DNA from 3 places in the Klebsiella grimontii genome. Region 1 is predicted to be linked to each of the others. Evidence: predicted binding sites of a transcription regulator. Region 1 holds the regulator's gene; each other region holds the start of a gene.

Evidence for each region. The regulator Fur, encoded in region 1, represses iron uptake genes when iron is present. The targets are predictions, from matches to a motif close to ATAATAATGAGAACNACTATCAA.
Region 2: ulaG (L-ascorbate 6-phosphate lactonase) is a predicted target of Fur. The motif match lies at 1,802-1,824, and genes of this name have one in related genera.
Region 3: ACE3MN_RS07315 (Nramp family divalent metal transporter) is a predicted target of Fur. The motif match lies at 5,076-5,098, and genes of this name have one in related genera.

The regions. Positions count from the first base shown of each region.
Region 1 covers NZ_CP169721.1:4,001,589-4,008,167, reverse strand. The annotation lists gene tcuB (tricarballylate utilization 4Fe-4S protein TcuB) at 1-972, opposite strand, end outside; gene tcuA (FAD-dependent tricarballylate dehydrogenase TcuA) at 959-2,362, opposite strand; gene tcuR (tricarballylate utilization LysR family transcriptional regulator TcuR) at 2,460-3,386, opposite strand; gene fur (ferric iron uptake transcriptional regulator) at 3,516-3,968, opposite strand; gene fldA (flavodoxin FldA) at 4,260-4,790, opposite strand; gene ybfE (LexA regulated protein) at 4,940-5,233, opposite strand; gene ybfF (esterase) at 5,367-6,140, opposite strand; gene seqA (replication initiation negative regulator SeqA) at 6,325-6,579, shown strand, end outside.
Region 2 covers NZ_CP169721.1:5,173,795-5,180,373, reverse strand. The annotation lists gene ulaR (HTH-type transcriptional regulator UlaR) at 1-431, opposite strand, end outside; gene ulaG (L-ascorbate 6-phosphate lactonase) at 538-1,602, opposite strand; gene ulaA (PTS ascorbate transporter subunit IIC) at 1,967-3,367, shown strand; gene ulaB (PTS ascorbate transporter subunit IIB) at 3,380-3,685, shown strand; gene ulaC (PTS ascorbate transporter subunit IIA) at 3,695-4,162, shown strand; gene ulaD (3-keto-L-gulonate-6-phosphate decarboxylase UlaD) at 4,176-4,826, shown strand; gene ulaE (L-ribulose-5-phosphate 3-epimerase UlaE) at 4,836-5,690, shown strand; gene ACE3MN_RS24215 (L-ribulose-5-phosphate 4-epimerase) at 5,690-6,376, shown strand; gene ACE3MN_RS24210 (MFS transporter) at 6,438-6,579, opposite strand, start outside.
Region 3 covers NZ_CP169721.1:1,505,506-1,512,084, forward strand. The annotation lists gene ACE3MN_RS07285 (YfeC-like transcriptional regulator) at 11-406, opposite strand; gene ACE3MN_RS07290 (YfeC-like transcriptional regulator) at 411-764, opposite strand; tRNA gene ACE3MN_RS07295 (tRNA-Ala) at 984-1,059, shown strand; tRNA gene ACE3MN_RS07300 (tRNA-Ala) at 1,101-1,176, shown strand; gene ACE3MN_RS07305 (EAL domain-containing protein) at 1,378-3,558, shown strand; gene ACE3MN_RS07310 (NupC/NupG family nucleoside CNT transporter) at 3,589-4,791, opposite strand; gene ACE3MN_RS07315 (Nramp family divalent metal transporter) at 5,140-6,375, shown strand; gene ACE3MN_RS07320 (DUF2502 domain-containing protein) at 6,424-6,579, opposite strand, start outside.

The sequences.
Region 1 (6,579 bases):
GTCCCGTCCCGCCAGCAGGGCGAGGCCGGTGAAGCTGGTCAGCAGCAGCAGCAGGATAAAGGCGCGATCCATCGGTTTTTGCCGCGGGTCGCCGTGCAGCGGCGAACGACGAAGGTTCAGCCATAGCAGGCCTGCCGGGCCCACCAGCAGGCCGATTCCGCCAAGCGTGCCCAGCAGAACCGGTGCGCTGAAGAACGGGTAGGGCGCTTCCCATCCGGCAAAATAGTGATAGCCCGTGGCCACCAGGGTGGCAGCGAAACAGAGCAGAAAACCATAAAAGGTAAGATGATGGAAACGACGGCGCATCAGGGTAAACGCGTCATCAGCCTCGTTGCAGCCCTTACCGTGGCCGCCGTCGAGATATTTTAAGGTCAGCGCGTTATGCGAGGCTTCGGCGATATCAACGGCGTGGGGATGCCCCGGGGAGATCTCGCGCCAGAAACGGATCACGCCGGCCATCAGTAAGCCCATGGCCAGTACGAAGACCGAACCAAACATCCACGCCAGCAGGTTATGGGGAAAAATCTGGTAGAAATCGCCGGCCAGCGGCGGATGTAGCAGGGAGCCTTTGAGCCCCATCGCCAGCAGCAGAAAGAGGATCAACCCACCGACCAGCGCCAGCGCCGTGGTCACGCCGGCCCGACGATACAGGCTGCCGAAAGCCGCGGGCTGGGCATAATGTTGATAGGTTTCCAGCCGCACTTCCGCCATCGCCTTCGGGACATTAATGGCAAACTCATGCGGCGGCGCGTACTGGCAGGCATGCAGGCAGGCACCGCAGTTATGGCACAGGTTGGCCAGGTAGTTTATATCCGCTTTACCAAAAGCCAGGCGTTGGGTCATGGCCGGAAACACGGCGCAAAACCCTTCGCAATAGCGGCAGGCGTTACAGACCTGCATCACCCGTTCGACCTCCGCTTCGGGCTGGGTGATGATTTGCGCGTCAATGATTAGCTTTTCAAGCGACTTCATGGTGTCTCTCCTGCAGTGCCGCCCTGGCGGCTTGTTGGCCGGCAATGCGGCCGAATGTCGTCCCGATCGACATGCCCACGCCGGCGGTATAGCCTTTGCCCAGCACGTTGCCGGCCATCATTTCACCGGCAACGAACAGGCTTCGGCTGGGCTTGCCCGCAAAATGGACGGCGGCGTGTTCATTGACGTACAGCCCGAGGTAGGTGAAGGTGATCCCCGGTCGTAGGGCATAGCCGTAGTAGGGCGGCGTATCGATGGGCCGCGCCCAGTGGGTTTTCGGCGGCGTCAGGCCGGATGTCGCGCAGTTATCAAGGCGGGTATGATCGAACTGGCCGGGCGCGCAGGCGGCGTTGTAGCGGGCGATGGTTTGCGCCAGGCTTTCTGCGTCCAATCCCAGCTGGCGAGCCAGCTCTTCAATGGTATTGGCCTGGGCGCCGGGGAAAACGGGCGGCATAAAGTGGCCGATCGCTTTGCTGTCGATAATTGAGTAGCCGATTTGCCCCGGCTGGTGGGCGACCAGTCTGCCCCAGATGGCATAACGTTTGGGCCAGAAATCTTCCCCTTCGTCATAAAAGCGCCTGGCGTCACGGTTGACGACCACCCCCAGCGACACGCAGTCCACGCGCGTACAGATCCCGCCATCGTAGAGCGGCGCCCTGGCGTCAATGGCGACGCAGTGGGATTGTGAAGGATCGCCGATGATGTCAGCCCCGGCGTCAATCATAAACTTGAGCAGCACGCCCTGGTTGAAGCGGGTGCCGCGGATGAGAAAGTTATCGGCTGGCCATTCACCACGATCGTTCTGTCCCCATGCTTCACGCAGCCACTCGCGGTTAGATTCAAACCCGCCGGCGGCGAGGACGCAGGTTTTGGCGACGATCCTTTCTTCGCCCGCCAGCGCGGCGACGAATTCGCCGTTATCTAATTCGAGCGCCTGTACCGGCGTGTTGTAGCGGATCTTAACGCCCATCTGCTCCGCGCTGCGGTAATAGGCGTTGACCAGGGCTTTACCGCCGCCCATAAAAAAGGCGTTGGTGCGGGCAACGTGCAGGGCGCCGGAGAGCGGCGGCTGAAAGTTAACCCCGTGCTGGCGCATCCAGTCCCGGCATTGCGCTGAAGTGCGGATCACCAGCCGCGCCAGCGCTTCGTTGGTGTTGCCCTCGGTGACGCGCAGCAGGTCCTGCCAGTACTCTTCTTCCGGATAGCTGTCGATTAAAACATCCTGCGGAGCATCGTGCATACAGCGAAGATTCCGCGTGTGCTGAGAGTTTCCGCCTCGCCATTCCCGCGGCGCAGCCTCCAGCAGCAGCACGGACGCGCCGGCTTCCCGGGCGGTTAATGCGGCGCATAGCGCGGCATTGCCGCCGCCAATCACCAGTACATCCACCATTTTTGGCTCCATTACGCTTTGCTTGATTGTTAAATTTGTAATGGAAATGTATTCGTTTTGGCCGTAAGGACGCTATGGCGTATTGCTAAAGGGGGGTTTAGTGCGCGTAAAGGCTGGCGCCGGGCCAGCGGCCTGACTCCACGAGCTGACGCATGACTTTCGCCAGTATCACCCGCGCGGCAAGGCCCGCTGGGGTCAGTTCATCATCGGAAAGGCTGACGAGAAAGTTTGGCCGACTGAGTATCGGATTCTCGACGCCGATCACTCTCAGGGACTCGCCGTCGAGATGGGAAATCGCCGCCCCCGGCTGCAGCGTGGCGCCCAGTCCGTCGCGGACGGCGCGCATCAGCAGGGCCAGACCGTCGATTTCAGCCACCACATCGACGCTCAGGGCGTGCTCCTGGCAGATCGCCTCCAGCCTGCCGCGCAGGCCATGCCCCAGGCTTGGCATTATCAGCGGGATAGCGGCCAGTTGGCCAGGCGAGATGCTCGCTTCGGGAAGGGGGGCCAGCACGTCATGGGTGCCAATCAGAAACAGACGCTCTTCGAGAATCGGCCTGGCGCTCCAGCGCGCAAGCTTCTCCTTCTGGAACACGATAGCTAAATCAAGCTGGCGGGTGTTGATCATGCGTTCCAGATTACCGGAGAGGCTCTCGACCAAATGCAGGCGGACGTCGGCATAGCTTTCGCGCATCGCGTGAATAAAAGGTACCCCCAGTACAGAGGCGGTGCTGGGGGCCATACCGACGCTGACGTGGCCGGAAAGGCGCGCCTCGCGCGCGGCGAGAACCGCATCGTCGGCGTGGCGCAGCGCCAGCTGCGCCTGGGAGTAGAAGGCGAGACCAGCGCTGGTCGGCATTACGCCGCGCGATGTCCGCTGCAGCAGACGGATGGCGAGTTCGTTCTCCAGGCGCGCCATCTGTTGGCTCAGCGCGGAGACGCCGATATTCAGGTCAAGCGCGGCGCGGCCCATACTGCCGGTTTCAATAATGCGCACATAATAGCGTAGCTGGCGAAGCTCCATGTCGACTCTCCGTACACCTCAGGATGCACTGACAGTAAACGTATTGCAGCGCGAGAGAAAGAGGCGGCAAATTCCGGGCAAAAAAAAGCCAACCTTCAGGTTGGCTTTTGGCGGTATACGATGCGGTGATTATTTCTCTGCCGCGTCGTGGGCATGTTCATCTTCGCGGCAGTCGCCTTCCGCACAGTGTCCGTACAGGTACAGGCTGTGGTTGGTCAGACGAATACCGTGCCTTGCGGCAATTTCACGCTGGCGCGCTTCGATGGAATCATCGCTAAATTCGATCACTTTGCCGCAGTCGAGGCAAATCAGGTGATCGTGATGATGCTGCTGCGTCAGTTCAAAAACGGATTTACCGCCTTCAAAATTATGACGGGTGACGATACCGGCGTCGTCGAACTGGTTCAGTACGCGGTAGACGGTGGCCAGGCCAATCTCTTCACCCATATCAATCAGGCGTTTGTATAAGTCTTCCGCACTGACATGATGGTTATCCGGTCCTTGCAGCACTTCCAGGATTTTTAATCTCGGAAGCGTCACTTTCAGGCCAGCTTTCTTTAATGCGGTATTGTTGTCAGTCATGCGGAATCTGTCCTGTTGCTAAACGATCTACTTCCATCAGCGGAAGTAATACAGAGAATCACCCGATGTAATGCGTCTCATTATAGAACTGCCATGGTGAAATGAAAACTGCAAGCATCGGGCCTTGTATGCTGTCAAAAACGAGGCACTCGCTACAAAGTGCTTCACGCGACCCCGTTAAATCAGAGGACATTGTACAGATATGTGATTAAAAGTTAAAAACTTGTAGCTATAACTTTGATTGCTTTTATCTATCAATTCGGCGAAATCTGATGATTTCGCCGTTTAGACTCAGGCATTCTTGATTTCTTCAAGGTGCAGCTCTTCAGAAATCTGTTTTACCCATTTTTCCACGCGTTCGTTAGTCAATTCTGGCTGACGGTCTTCGTCAATGGCCAGGCCAACAAAGTGATCGTCATCGGCCAGGCCTTTAGACGCTTCAAAATGGTAGCCCGCGGTCGGCCAGTGGCCAACGATAGTTGCGCCGCGCGGTTCGATGATGTCGCGGATGGTACCCAGCGCATCGCAGAAGTATTCAGCATAGTCTTCCTGATCGCCACAGCCAAACAGCGCGACCAGTTTGCCGTTGAAATCGATCTCTTCCAGCGTCGGGAAGAAATCGTCCCAGTCGCACTGGGCTTCGCCGTAGTACCAGGTCGGAATGCCGAGCAGCAGGATATCGTGAGCTTCCAGATCCTCTTTGCTGCTTTTGGCAATGTCGTGAACATCAGCAACATCTTTACCAAGCTGCTTTTGGATCATTTTTGCAATATTTTCGGTGTTGCCGGTGTCGCTGCCAAAAAAGATGCCGATGATTGCCATGAGTAAAATAACCTCTTGAAACTTAATGATGTGGTAGTGGCGTAATGCCCGCAGATAGGGGCAATGATAGCAGAACAGAGAAGGGCGCGGAAACAGCAATCACGCCCAACTGCACACTCTGCTACATGAAAGCTTATTTTTTGAGGGTTTTAGGCTTTATCCTGGCCGCGCAGGGCCGCCAGCTGGCTCATCAGCATCTCTTCGATAAGATCGCTGCGGTTCATATTACGGGCTTCCGCCAGCTCATTAAGCGCGTCGACCGCATCGGCATTCAGCTTTAGCTCCACGCGCTTAAGACCGCGACTCTTATCGCGTTTAAGCTGATTGCGTTTGTTGATGCGCAGCTGTTCATCGCGCGAAAGCGGATTGGTTTTCGGTCTACCCGGCCGACGCTCGGTTGCGAACAAATCTAATGTCGTACGGTCCGTTTGTTCTTTTGCCATGATTCAGAGTGACTTCGGGGGAAACAAGCTATCGGGCATAGCCGACGCAGACAGCGCGCCATAATACATCAGGCGACGGGCTGCGCCAACGACCGCGGGCATTAAGCCGCGCGGTCGGGCACATTTTAGCCAGTCAGGCGGCGATAGAGGTTAAATAACGACGAATTGCGCGGATCACGGCCTCCGGTTTTTCGGCATGTACCCAGTGCCCGGCGCCGGCGATAACGTGCGCGCGCGCCTGGGGAAACTGAGCCAATAGTGCGTCGCGGTATGCGTCGGTGACGTAGGGGGAGTTACCGCCGGGGATAAACAGCGCCGGATGCGGCCAGGCCGGGACGGCTTGCCAGCCGACGATATTATCGTACTGCTCCCACAGCACCGGTACGTTAAACCGCCACTGGCCGTCCACGAAAGACTTCAGCAGAAACTGAATCACGCCCTCTTCGTTAAGGTGCTGGCGCATGACTGCCGCCGCCTGTTGACGCGTTGCGGCGCCCGCATCGGTGACGGCGTTGATGGCGGCGAAGATTTCATCATGACGGCGAACGTGATAATCCACCGGGGCGATATCAATGGCGACCAGACCCGCGATGCGCTCCGGCGCCAGCGCGCTCAGCGCCATCACCGCCTTTCCGCCCATTGAGTGACCAATAAAGGTAGCTTTCTCAATCTGTGATTCATTGAGAGTATCAAGCAGATCCTGGGCCATCGCGGAATAGGTCATTTCCGGCGAGCGCGGCGAAAGACCGTGGTTTCGCATGTCGACCTGTAAAATATCGCGATCGTGAACCAGATCGCGGGCGAGGATCCCAAGGTTATCCAGGCTGCCAAAAAGGCCGTGGACCAGGACGATAGGGGGATTATTGTGCGGATTCTGTGCAGATTGCGCTCGGCTATTTAATTTCATGGCAAAGTTCTTTTTTTCGCTCCGTCGGGTTAGGGTATTATGTTGGACATTCTGCCATCCGGCTGCAAGACCCGGAAGATTTCCGAGTTTTACCGCCATCCTGGTTTGACGCTATCCGCGGTTGGGATTTGACCCTATAATCCCGACAACTTGTATTCAGAAAAAGATATCGCACTGGATTAAGATGAAAACAATTGAAGTTGATGATGAACTCTATAGCTATATTGCCAGCCACACCAAGCATATTGGCGAGAGCGCATCCGACATTTTACGGCGTATGTTGAAGTTTTCCGCCGTTTCCCAGCCTGTCGCGCCGGTAGCGAAAGCCGCTCCGGCCCCTGCGCCAACGCCTGTCGCTGAAGTGAAGCCCGCTAATCCTCTGAAGGATAAAGTCCGCGCGATGCGTGAGCTGCTGTTATCTGATGAGTACGCTGATCAA
Region 2 (6,579 bases), 1.2 Mb from region 1:
TGCCCGCCCATAATAATGACGCTGTCGTGTTCCTGATCGATCAGGTAGTTAGCCAGCGGCAAATAGTTGGTGATGATCTGCACCGGTTTACCGCACAGTTCTTGCCCAAGCAGGAATGCGGTAGAGCCGCAGTTTATGACGATGCTTTCGCCCGGGTTCACCAGCTGCGAAGCCGCGCGCGCAATCCGTACCTTCTCATCGTGGTTTTGCGCCTGGTGAATATTCATTGGCGACCAGCGCGGGCGCTGCTCGCTGACGGCTTCTGCGCCGTTGCGGACTTTTTTCAGCTTGCCGCTTTCGTCGAGTTTGTTGATATCGCGTCGTGCCGTCGCCGGAGAAATTCCCAGCCGGGAAATCACCTGCTCCACGGTGACAAATCCCGTTTGTGCCAGCAAATCCAGTAAAATTTGATGTCTTTGCGCTTCCGTCATGAGCAAATCCGATTAAAAGTGATAAGCAAAGATGATATTTGAAATCAGGTGAAAATACTAATGCTGACGGGGATAATTTCCGGCGGGCGGTCCCGCCGGAGAAGCCTTACAGGAAAGACTTAAAGGGCAGGTCCGGCTCCATGGTGAAGCAATCGTCGAATCCGCGCGGATAGTGGTATTCGAAGTTATCTTTATCCAGCGGCCAGGTGAATTTCCCACCCACCTGCCAGATGAAAGGCTTAAAGCCATACTTCAGACGGTCTTTTTTCATCTCCCACAGAACGCGGATTTCCTGCGGATCGGCCTGGAAGTTTGACCAGATATCGTGATGGAACGGGATGACCACTTTGGCATTCAGCGATTCGGCCATGCGCAGGATATCGGCGCTGGTCATTTTGTCGGTGATACCGCGCGGGTTCTCGCCATAGGAACCGAGAGCCACGTCGATCTGGTGTTCGTTACCGTGCTTCGCGTAATAGTTGGAGTAGTGGGAATCGCCGCTATGGTACAGGTTGCCCCCCGGCGTTTTGAACAGGTAGTTCACCGCGCGCTGATCCATTCCGTCCGGCAGTACGCCTGCCGCTTTTTGATCCGCGGGTAAGGTAATCAGAGCCGTACGGTCAAAAGCGTCGAGCGCATGAATTTCAACATCTTTTATTTTGACCACATCGCCCGGCTTCATCACGATGCAGCGCTCTTTCGGTACGCCCCAGCCAATCCACAGATCGACGCAGGTTTGCGGGCCGATAAACGGCACGTCATCGGCGCAGTTCTGCATAACCGCGGCGGCCACGTTCACATCAATGTGATCGTTATGATCGTGGGTAGACAGCACGGCGTCGATCTGGCGAATAGCGAACGGATCGAGAACAAACGGGGTGGTGCGCAGGTTGGGCTGGAGCTTCTTCACGCCGGCCATACGCTGCATCTGGTGGCCGGTTTTCATCAGCGGATTCCCGTGGCTTTGCTTGCCGGTACCGCACCAGAAATCGACGCAGATATTGGCTCCGCCTTCGGATTTCAGCCAGATGCCCGTACAACCCAACCACCACATCGCAAAGGTGCCCGGCGCAACCTGCTCTTGTTCAATTTCTTCATTCAGCCAGCTACCCCATTCCGGAAAAGTGTTCAGGATCCATGATTCGCGGGTGATGGTTTGCACTTTACTCATTTGTTTTTCCCTCACATATTATCAAAAGTAATCACGATGTGATTTGTTTTGACGAATACTGGCATCGTTTGTTCAGGATTGCAATCCTGAATTTCGCCCTTCATGAAAGGAATAGTGGGGGTTAAAAAGAAGCGGAGGCATACTTCATGATATGCGTGTTATTTTATTTAATTGATTTACATATACTATTTTTCAGGTTATGAAAATGAGAATTAATACCATGACGGATTGTGTGATTATTTGCGGCGTGCGTCACATTTAATCAAATATAATCTTGTTGTGATTATTTTTGATTATTAGAGTGATCGCAACAACCAACCTGGGCGTAGCGTGCGTTCAGAGCGTCCACCTTCTGGAGTGTGTTATGGAGATTCTCTACCACATCTTTACCGTGTTCTTTAACCAGGTTATGACCAACGCCCCGCTGCTGCTGGGTATTGTGACCTGCCTGGGTTATATCCTGCTGCGCAAAAGCGCCAGCGTTATCGTTAAAGGAACAATTAAAACCATTATCGGTTTTATGCTGCTGCAGGCCGGCTCCGGCATTCTGACCAGCACGTTTAAACCGGTGGTGGCGAAAATGTCTGAGGTTTACGGCATCAACGGCGCTATTTCTGATACCTACGCCTCCATGATGGCGACCATTGAGCGGATGGGCGATGCCTACAGCTGGGTGGGCTATGCCGTGCTGTTAGCCCTGGCGCTGAATATTTGTTATGTCCTGCTGCGGCGTATTACCGGTATTCGTACCATCATGCTGACCGGGCACATCATGTTCCAGCAGGCGGGGCTGATTGCCGTCTTTTTTTATATCTTCGGCTACCCGATGTGGACGACGATTATCTGCACGGCGGTGCTGGTGTCGCTCTATTGGGGCATTACCTCGAACATGATGTATAAGCCGACCCAGGAAGTGACCGACGGCTGCGGCTTCTCCATCGGACACCAGCAGCAGTTCGCTTCATGGATTGCTTACAAGGTCGCCCCGTATCTGGGTAAAAAAGAGGAGAGCGTTGAGGATCTCAAGCTGCCGGGCTGGCTGAACATCTTTCACGACAACATCGTCTCCACGGCCATCGTGATGACCATTTTCTTCGGCGCGATTTTGCTCTCCTTCGGCATCGACACCGTACAGGCGATGGCGGGTAAAACCCACTGGACGATCTATATCCTGCAAACCGGCTTCTCGTTCGCCGTCGCTATTTTCATTATCACCCAGGGCGTGCGCATGTTCGTCGCCGAACTTTCTGAAGCGTTCAACGGCATTTCCCAGCGCCTGATTCCCGGTGCCGTGCTGGCGATTGACTGCGCCGCGATTTATAGCTTTGCGCCAAACGCCGTCGTCTGGGGGTTTATGTGGGGCACCATCGGCCAACTGATCGCCGTCGGTATTCTGGTCGGCTTCGGCTCTTCCATTCTGATTATTCCGGGCTTTATCCCAATGTTCTTCTCTAACGCCACCATCGGCGTGTTTGCTAACCACTTTGGCGGCTGGCGCGCGGCGCTCAAAATTTGTCTGGTAATGGGGATGATCGAAATTTTTGGCTGCGTCTGGGCGGTGAAGCTGACCGGTATGAGCGCCTGGATGGGTATGGCGGACTGGTCAATTCTGGCGCCGCCGATGATGCAGGGCTTCGCCTCCATCGGTATCGCGTTTATGGCCGTCATCATCATTATCGCACTGGCTTATATGTTCTTCGCAGGGCGCACGCTGCGTGCTGAAGAGGACGCGGAAAAACAACTGGCAGATGCTTCTGCTCAATAAGGAGTTTTGACTATGACCGTACGTATTCTGGCTGTATGTGGCAACGGGCAAGGAAGTTCCATGATCATGAAGATGAAGGTGGACCAGTTTTTGACCCAGTCAAATATCGATCACACGGTGAACAGCTGCGCGGTGGGTGAATACAAAAGTGAACTAAACGGCGCGGACATCATCATCGCCTCCACCCATATCGCCGGTGAGATTAGCGTCTCCGGCAACAAATATGTGGTTGGCGTGCGCAACATGCTCTCGCCTGCGGATTTTGGCCCAAAACTGCTGGAAGTGATCAAAGCGCACTTCCCGCAGGATGTGAAGTAAGGAGACCAAATGAAATTACGCGATTCGCTGGTGGAGAATAACTCCATCCTTCTCCAGGCCGACGCCAGTACCTGGCAGGAAGCCGTCAAGCTGAGCGTTGATTTACTGGTGAAGGCGGATGTCGTTGAGCCGCGCTACTACCAGGCCATTCTCGATGGCGTAGCCCAGCATGGCCCCTATTTTGTGATTGCTCCCGGTCTGGCGATGCCGCACGGCCGCCCGGAAGAGGGGGTTAAGAAAACCGGCTTTGCGCTGGTCACGCTGAAAACGCCGCTGGTTTTTAATCACGAGGATAACGACCCGGTCGATATTCTGATCACCATGGCGGCCGTGGATGCCAATACCCATCAGGAAGTCGGCATCATGCAGATCGTCAACCTGTTTGAAGATGAAGCCAATTTTGACCGTTTACGCGCCTGCCGCACCGCGCAGGAAGTGCTGGAATTAATTGATAACGCCACGGCGGCGGCCGTTTAAAAGGAACACTACAATGTCATTACCTATGTTGCAGGTTGCGCTCGATAATCAATCCATGTCTTCCGCGTATGAAACGACGCGCCTGATAGCCGATGAAGTGGACATTATTGAAGTCGGCACCATTCTTTGTGTGGCTGAAGGCGTACGCGCCGTTCGCGACCTGAAGGCGCTCTATCCCAATAAAATCGTGCTGGCGGACGCCAAAATCGCCGATGCCGGTAAAATTCTCTCCCGCATGTGCTTTGAAGCCAACGCCGATTGGGTCACCGTGATCTGCTGCGCGGACATCAACACCACCAAAGGCGCGCTGGACGTCGCGAAAGAGTTCAACGGCGACGTCCAGATCGAACTGACCGGCTACTGGACCTGGGAGCAGGCGCAGGAGTGGCGCGAAGCGGGTATTCAGCAGGTGGTTTATCACCGTAGCCGCGATGCCCAGGCGGCCGGTGTGGCGTGGGGAGAGGCGGATATCAGCGCGATCAAACGCTTGTCCGAAATGGGCTTTAAAGTCACCGTCACCGGCGGCCTGGCGCTGGAAGATTTACCGCTGTTTAAAGGTATTCCCATTCACGTCTTTATCGCCGGTCGCAGCATTCGCGACGCCGCTTCTCCGGTAGAGGCCGCCCGGCAGTTTAAACGTTCTATCGCCCAGCTGTGGGGCTAAGGAGCGGTCATGCTGTCAAAACAAATTCCGCTCGGTATCTATGAAAAAGCGCTCCCCGCGGGGGAGTGCTGGCAGGAACGCCTACGGCTGGCGAAAGAGCTCGGCTTTGATTTCGTCGAAATGTCGGTCGATGAAACTGACGCCCGTCTGGCGCGGCTCGACTGGAGTCGGGAGCAGCGCCTTGCGCTGGTCAACGCGATTGCTGAAACCGGGGTGCGGGTACCCTCTATGTGCCTGAGCGCCCATCGCCGCTTTCCGCTCGGTAGCGAAGACGACGCGGTTCGGGCGCAGGGCCTGGAGATTATGCGCAAAGCAATTCGGCTGGCGCAGGATGTGGGTATTCGCGTTATCCAACTGGCGGGTTACGACGTTTACTACCAGCAAGCCAATAACGAGACGCGCCGTCGTTTCCGCGACGGGCTAAAAGAGAGCGTCGAAATGGCGAGCCGCGCGCAGGTGACGCTGGCGATGGAAATCATGGACTACCCGCTGATGAACTCGATCAGCAAGGCGTTGGGCTATGCCCACTATCTCAATAATCCGTGGTTCCAGCTTTACCCTGATATCGGCAATCTGTCGGCATGGGATAACGACGTACAGATGGAATTGCAGGCCGGGATCGGGCATATCGTTGCCGTACATGTGAAGGATACTAAACCGGGCGTATTCAAGAACGTGCCGTTTGGCGAAGGCGTTGTCGATTTCGAGCGCTGCTTTGAAACGCTCAGGCAGAGCGGCTATTGCGGCCCGTATCTGATTGAAATGTGGAGCGAAACGACCGACGATCCGGCCGCTGAAGTTGCGAAAGCGCGCGATTGGGTGAAGGCGCGGATGGCCAGCGCCGGTCTGGTGGAGGCGGCATAATGCAAACGTTAAAACAGCAGGTCTTTGACGCTAATATGGATTTGCCGCGTTACGGACTGGTCACTTTTACCTGGGGTAACGTCAGCGCCATCGACCGTGAACGTGGGCTGGTGGCGATTAAGCCCAGCGGCGTCGCCTATGAGACCATGAAAGCGGACGATATGGTGGTAGTCGATCTCGAGGGTAAGGTGGTGGAGGGGCGCTATCGTCCTTCTTCCGATACCGCCACGCACCTGGCGCTGTATCGTCGCTATCCGAGCCTCGGCGGCGTGGTGCATACCCACTCGACGCACGCGACGGCCTGGGCGCAGGCGGGCCTGGCCATTCCCGCGCTGGGGACGACCCACGCGGACTACTTCTTTGGTGATATTCCCTGCACCCGGGCGTTAAGCGCGCAGGAAGTGGCTGAGGCTTATGAGCTGAACACCGGCCGCGTAATTATTGAAACGCTGGGCGACGTTGAGCCGCTGCATACGCCGGGCATCGTGGTCTATCAGCACGGGCCTTTTGCCTGGGGCAAAGATGCGCACGATGCGGTGCATAACGCGGTGGTGATGGAAGAAGTGGCGCGGATGGCGTGGATTGCTCGCGGGATCAACCCGCAGCTGAAGCCCATCGATAGCTGGCTGATGGACAAGCACTTTATGCGTAAGCACGGGCCAGATGCCTATTACGGGCAAAAGTGAAAGACGTGCTCCGGAGCATTCATCTTTATGATGAATCAACCGGTCTGCTCCGGAGCCATTTTTAGTTTTGCTGATAAGCCGACGGCATACAGCGCATACCGATCAGCGTCAGCACGCAGATTACCGCGCCGGCGTAAAACGTCGAGGCGGCACCGAATACCTCCCACAGCACGCCCGCACCTGCGCTGGCCAGCAGCAGCGCA
Region 3 (6,579 bases), 2.5 Mb from region 1:
TTTTTTTTGCCTATTTTTTAGCATCAGCAATACCCAGCCGGGATAGAAACCCGCTGATCCCTTCGCGGGCAAGAAGATCGCGCAGGTGCAACTGCTCTGCGGGGGTCATCAGGTGCATGGTCTCGACAATCTGGCGCCAGATCGTATCAGCATCATTCACAAAGTATTTAACGACTGGTTCCGCCAGCTGGTTATCAAGGGTTAAATGGCGCAGCGCCGGGATATTTGCCAGGAAATCGATTACCGCTTTGTCGATGACAATCACGCGAGCGCGCCCGCCTTTCACACCGGGTATGGCTTCCGTCCGCCAGTTTTGCTCTCTGGCCCAACGGTTAATGGTTTGCCGGGCGAGATTAAGGCACTCGGCAAGCTCCGCTGGCGTCATTTTTTCTTTGAGTTTCATCATGATTTCACCGATCGCGGATACCCAGTCGGTTGAGTAGCCCGGTGATCCCCTCGCGTAGCAACAGCGACATAAACAGCTTTTGCTCACCCGGCGTCATCTCTTTACATAGCGTAAGCAGCAGAGATTCCAGATCGTTATCCGTTGCGGAATAGGGGACGGGGTTTTCGGCCACGCGCTGTGCGCTGCGGATAAACTCGCGAACCTGCTCATTAACGTGTACGAGGCGCGCTTTACCGCCCTGTACGCCGGGTCGTGGGGAAGTTTGCCATCCCTCTTTGCGTACCCATTTGTTAATCGTTTGCCGACTGAAGCCAGTCAGATGCGCTATTTCTTCAGGTGTCATTCGTTCCTTGAGCATACTATTTCCTGAGTAAATATGTGGGAATTAGTTGCACATGTTATAGCATCCTTTTAAAGGAAAGCGTGACATGTTTAGCTTCTGGCTGCGATAAGGCTCGCAATGTCAGCCGTTTGCCTGCTTTTTCAGCGATCAAATAGCTGGGATTGATTTTGCCGTTGACACCTGGCGAAGGAATTCATATTATGCCGCCCGTCAACACGATACGCTTTACGTTACGGGGCTATAGCTCAGCTGGGAGAGCGCTTGCATGGCATGCAAGAGGTCAGCGGTTCGATCCCGCTTAGCTCCACCAAAACCTGCACCCATCAGGTTTGGTTCGTAAAGAGGTCCTGTGGGGCTATAGCTCAGCTGGGAGAGCGCTTGCATGGCATGCAAGAGGTCAGCGGTTCGATCCCGCTTAGCTCCACCAAATTCGGAACCCTCGCTACGGCGGGGGTTTTTTGTTTGTCTGCTGGAGGAAATGTAAAGCATTCTTTGAATAAGTCAGCAAACCTCTGCGTTAAGTAATTTCAGATTTTTTCACTATTTAAAATCTTGCCTGCCTTTATTAAGCAACATAATATCTGTTGCCTAAATATATTTATTGCAGCCGGAGTTTTAATTAACAATAATGATTGATCATCTTAACATTAAGATCAAAAAAACTCTGCTGGCTCTCCTGGTCTGCCTTATCGCAATTCCGCTGTCCCGATTTATTTCGCCGCAAACCATTATTGACGGAAATCAAATTTATTTGGCATGGTTACCGCTGAGCTTAATGTATTCGGTGCTTTTTATTTTTGGGCGCTACGCCGTTGCGCCATTGATAATCGCGTTTGCGATCACCAACGCCTGGATAATCGATCTGACGCTAGCCCAGGCGCTGATCCTGCTATTCTGCCAGCTCTTTTCGGTTTTCGTCTCCTGCGCTATTGTCCGCTTTCAGCTTGGAAGGCGCTGGCGCGCCGGGCTGACGGCAAAACATATGGGCGCGAGGATTTTTTGGGGAGGCTTTTTCGCTCCCCTCCTGTTGAAGGTCACTATGTACCTGGCGGGGCGTTTTTTTTCGTTTCCGCTGGCGATCTCCAGCTATTTCGGCAATATGTCAGTTATTTACACCATTATCGATATACAAAGCCTGATTAGCGCCGCATTAATTTTTACGACATTCTTTTATTATCCGTTGCGGATGATTATCAGTCCGCATTATGCGCGAGCATTCTGGCGCAATCTTTGTCACGCGTGGCGGACGCGCGAGCAGCGGGTATTTACGTTGTATTGGTTTGTGGCCCTGGCGACAATATTACTGGTGCTGTGTACGCCTTATGATTCTGTTTTTATTGCCGGTTATTTAGTCCCGCTTATTTTCATTTTATACTTCATTGGTATTAGCCGCCTGGGACATACGCTGATTCGCATTTCATGGTCCGTTTCCGCCTTTTTACTCGTGGCGTATAACCAGAATTTTTTACATGGGGTACAAACTGAATATTCACTATCATTTGTTCTTTCAGTACTAATTTGTTTCACTATCTGCCTGTTTTATATGGCGGATATCTATGCTCGCAGTGAAAGAATGAAGCTCAGGTGGCGAGATCAGGCGGAAGAAGATCCGCTAACCGGTTTACCGAATCTACGCGCGCTGGAGAGCCACCTGCAGCGAAACCCTGCTGTTGCCATCAGCAGCCTGCGTATTCAGAATCTGGATTTTCTGAGTCGTCATTACGGCATGATGATGAGAGTAGAGAGCAAAAGGCAGATTGCCCGCAAACTACAGCCGCTATTGGCTCAGGGAGAGCGCATATATCAGCTCCCCGGCAGCGAGCTGTTGCTGGTGCTTAATGGCCCGGAGCCAGAGGCGCGTTTAAATCATATTGTTTCCACGCTTAACCATAAAAAGTTTAGCTGGAACAACCAGGCGTTGGATCTGGAATTTGGCGCATCATGGGGCGGCTACGGCGGTAAAGAATCCGAGCTTCATCCGATGCTCGGTCAGCTTAGCTGGTTATCGGAGCAGGCCGGGGCGGGGCGGCGCGTATTAGCGCTGGACGCGGCGCAAGAGCAGATATCCGATCAAACAAGCGAACAGGTACGGCTGCTGGCGAAAATTAAACAGGCGCTTAGCGAGCGTGGAGTGGTGCTGTACGCCCAGCCTATCCGGAATGCCTGCGGAGAAGGGTACTATGAGATACTTAGCCGTATGCGCTGCGGTAATACCATCATTACGCCCGATAGGTTTATTCCACTGATTGCGCAATTTAACCTGAGCCAGCGTTTTGATATGCAGGTACTGGAAACGCTGTTTAGTTCGCTCAAAAACCACCACGGTCGGCATTTCTCCGTTAACCTGCTGCCCTATACGCTGATGCAAAAGGATAGCGCGGCGCAAATCATCGCTCTGTTTAAACGCCATAACCTGTCGGCAGAGGCGATAACGATTGAGGTTACCGAGGAGCAGGCATTTTCCGATGTTGAGACCAGCATGCATAACATCCAGCTGCTGCGAGATTTCGGCTGCGGCATCGCGATTGATGACTTTGGTACCGGCTACGCTAACTACGAGCGCCTGAAAAGCCTGCAGGCCGATATCCTGAAAATTGACGGCTGCTTCGTGCGTGATATCGAGACCGATCCGCTGGATGCCATTATGGTCAAATCTATTATTGAAATGGCCAAGGTTAAGAAAATGAAGGTGGTGGCGGAATATGTTGAAACGCCTGAGCAGCGGGAAAAGCTTCTTGAGTTAGGCGTTGATTATTTGCAGGGGTATCTGATCGGTAAGCCGCTGCCGTTGAGCGAACTGCGGACATGAAAAAGCCGGGACTTGCCCGGCTTTCGCTAATTACAGTACCAGCGCGGCGATAGACGCAGAGAGCACGCTCACCAGCGTAGAACCGTACACCAGCTTCAGGCCGAAGCGGGAAACCACGTTACCTTGCTCTTCATTCAATCCTTTAATTGCCCCGGCGATAATACCGATAGAGGAGAAGTTAGCGAAGGAGACCAGGAAGATAGAGATGATGCCTTCCGCACGCGGAGAAAGCGTGGCGGCAACTTTCTGCAGATCCATCATGGCGACGAATTCATTAGAAACCAGTTTGGTGGCCATAATACTCCCTACCTGCAGCGCTTCACCCGCCGGTACGCCCATAACCCACGCTACCGGATAGAAGATATAGCCGAGGATCCCCTGGAAGGAGATGCTATAGCCGAACCAGCCGGTGACGGTGGCGAACAGGGCGTTCAGCGCGGAAATCAGCGCGATGAAGCCAATCAGCATGGCGGCAACGATAATCGCCACTTTAAAGCCCGCCAGGATGTATTCACCCAGCATCTCGAAGAAGCTTTGGCCTTCATGCAGGTTGGACATCTGCAGGTTTTCTTCGCTTTCGTCGACGCGGTACGGGTTAATCAGCGACAGAACGATAAAGGTGCTGAACATGTTCAGTACCAGCGCCGCGACCACATATTTCGGCTGCAGCATGGTCATATACGCGCCCACGATAGACATGGAGACGGTAGACATCGCGGTCGCCGCCATGGTGTACATGCGGTTGCGGGACATCTTGCCAAGAATATCTTTATAAGCGATGAAGTTTTCGGACTGGCCCAGAATCAGGGAGCTGACAGCGTTAAAGGATTCCAGCTTGCCCATGCCGTTGATTTTGGACAGTACGGTACCGATAGCGCGAATGACGATAGGCAGAATGCGAATATGCTGCAAAATACCGATCAGCGCGGAAATAAAGACGATCGGGCACAAAACTTTCAGGAAGAAGAACGCCAGACCTTTGTCGTTCATGTTGCCGAAGACGAAATTTGTCCCTTCATTAGCGAAACCGAGGAGTTTTTCAAACATCTCGGAGAAGCCCTTCACAAAACCCAGGCCAATGTCAGAGTTCAGGAAGAACCAGGCCAGCAGCACTTCAATGACCAGCAGCTGAATGACATAACGAATACGAATCTGCTTACGGTTGTGGCTGACCAACAGGGCCAGAATGGCCACCACTACGATCGCGAGAATAAAGTGCAGGACGCGGTCCATATTTGCTCCAAATATGAGGCAGGTTAAATTTCTGTGCACATTCTATGTAACAAGCGCAAAGAAAACGAGAGCTAGCACACACTATTGCAAGGATATGTGACTAATGGCAAAAATAGTGATCAACCATGCATTTTTGTTATGTTACGTAAAGGTTTTAAAAGTTGCTCTCTTGTACTATTCTGGTGATTAATTAAAAGCGTTTATCAGTTCCCCCGGTTTTTCAGTTGCCGACCCGCTATCGTTCCCTCCTATCATAGCAATCATTATCACCATTCCAAATGAACTTGATAATCATTCGCATTTTGATAGCATAAAACATAGCAAAGGCTATATTTCCAGAGGCAGAAAATGACAAACAGTCGCGTTGAGAATAGCAGCGGTCGCGCAGCGCGCAAGATTAAGCTCGCCCTGATGGGGCCGGCGTTCATTGCTGCCATCGGCTATATCGATCCGGGTAACTTCGCCACCAACATCCAGGCCGGCGCCAGCTTTGGCTACCAGCTGCTGTGGGTGGTGGTATGGGCTAACCTGATGGCGATGCTGATTCAGGTGATGTCGGCGAAGCTGGGCATCGCCACCGGAAAAAATCTGGCGGAGCAAATTCGCGACCATTATCCGCGTCCTGTGGTGTGGTTTTACTGGGTGCAGGCCGAAATTATCGCGATGGCGACCGATCTTGCCGAGTTTATTGGCGCGGCTATCGGATTTAAGCTGGTTCTCGGCGTGTCATTGCTGCAGGGCGCGGTGCTGACGGGGATTGCGACGTTTCTGATTCTGATGCTCCAGCGTCGCGGTCAAAAGCCGCTGGAAAAAGTGATTGGCGGGCTACTGCTGTTCGTCGCGGCGGCGTATGTCGTAGAGCTTATCTTCTCTCAGCCCGCGCTGGCGCCGTTAGCGAAAGGGATGCTCGTGCCATCTCTGCCGACCAGCGAGGCGGTGTTTCTTGCCGCCGGGGTGCTGGGAGCGACCATTATGCCGCATGTCATCTATTTACACTCGTCGCTCACTCAGCACCTGCATGGAGGCACGCGCAAAGATCGCTATAACGCCACGCGCTGGGATGTGGCGATTGCCATGACCATTGCTGGTTTTGTCAACCTGGCAATGATGGCGACCGCCGCCGCGGCCTTCCATTTCAACGGCCACACCGGAGTTGCCGACCTCGATCAGGCCTATCTGACGCTTGAACCCTTGCTGAGCCACGCGGCAGCCACCATCTTTGGCCTGAGTCTGATTGCGGCGGGTTTATCTTCTACGGTTGTTGGGACCCTGGCGGGGCAGGTGGTGATGCAGGGCTTTATCCGCTTTCATATCCCGCTGTGGTTTCGTCGGGCGATCACCATGCTGCCGTCGTTTATCGTGATTTTAATGGGCCTGGATCCCACGCGTATTCTGGTGATGAGCCAGGTATTGCTGAGTTTCGGTATTGCCCTCGCGCTGGTGCCGCTGCTGATATTCACCAGCGACTCCCGCCTGATGGGCGATCTGGTCAATTCCCGGTGGGTAAAACTGCTGGGGTGGGCGATTGTCGCAGTCGTTGTGGCGCTTAACGGCTGGCTGATTGTTGGGACGATATTTAGTTAAACGCGACAACGAGAAAGGGAGCCGGATGGCTCCCTTTTACAATGAATATTAATGATGACCGTGGCCATGTCCGCGACCGCCTGGTCCACGACCCCAACCGCCGCGTCGGTCATCACGATCATTCCAGCCTTCACGATAGCCGCGCTCGTAGGCTTTACGTTTATCCCAGCCGCGATGCCAGCCGTTATCGTGACGACGCCAGCG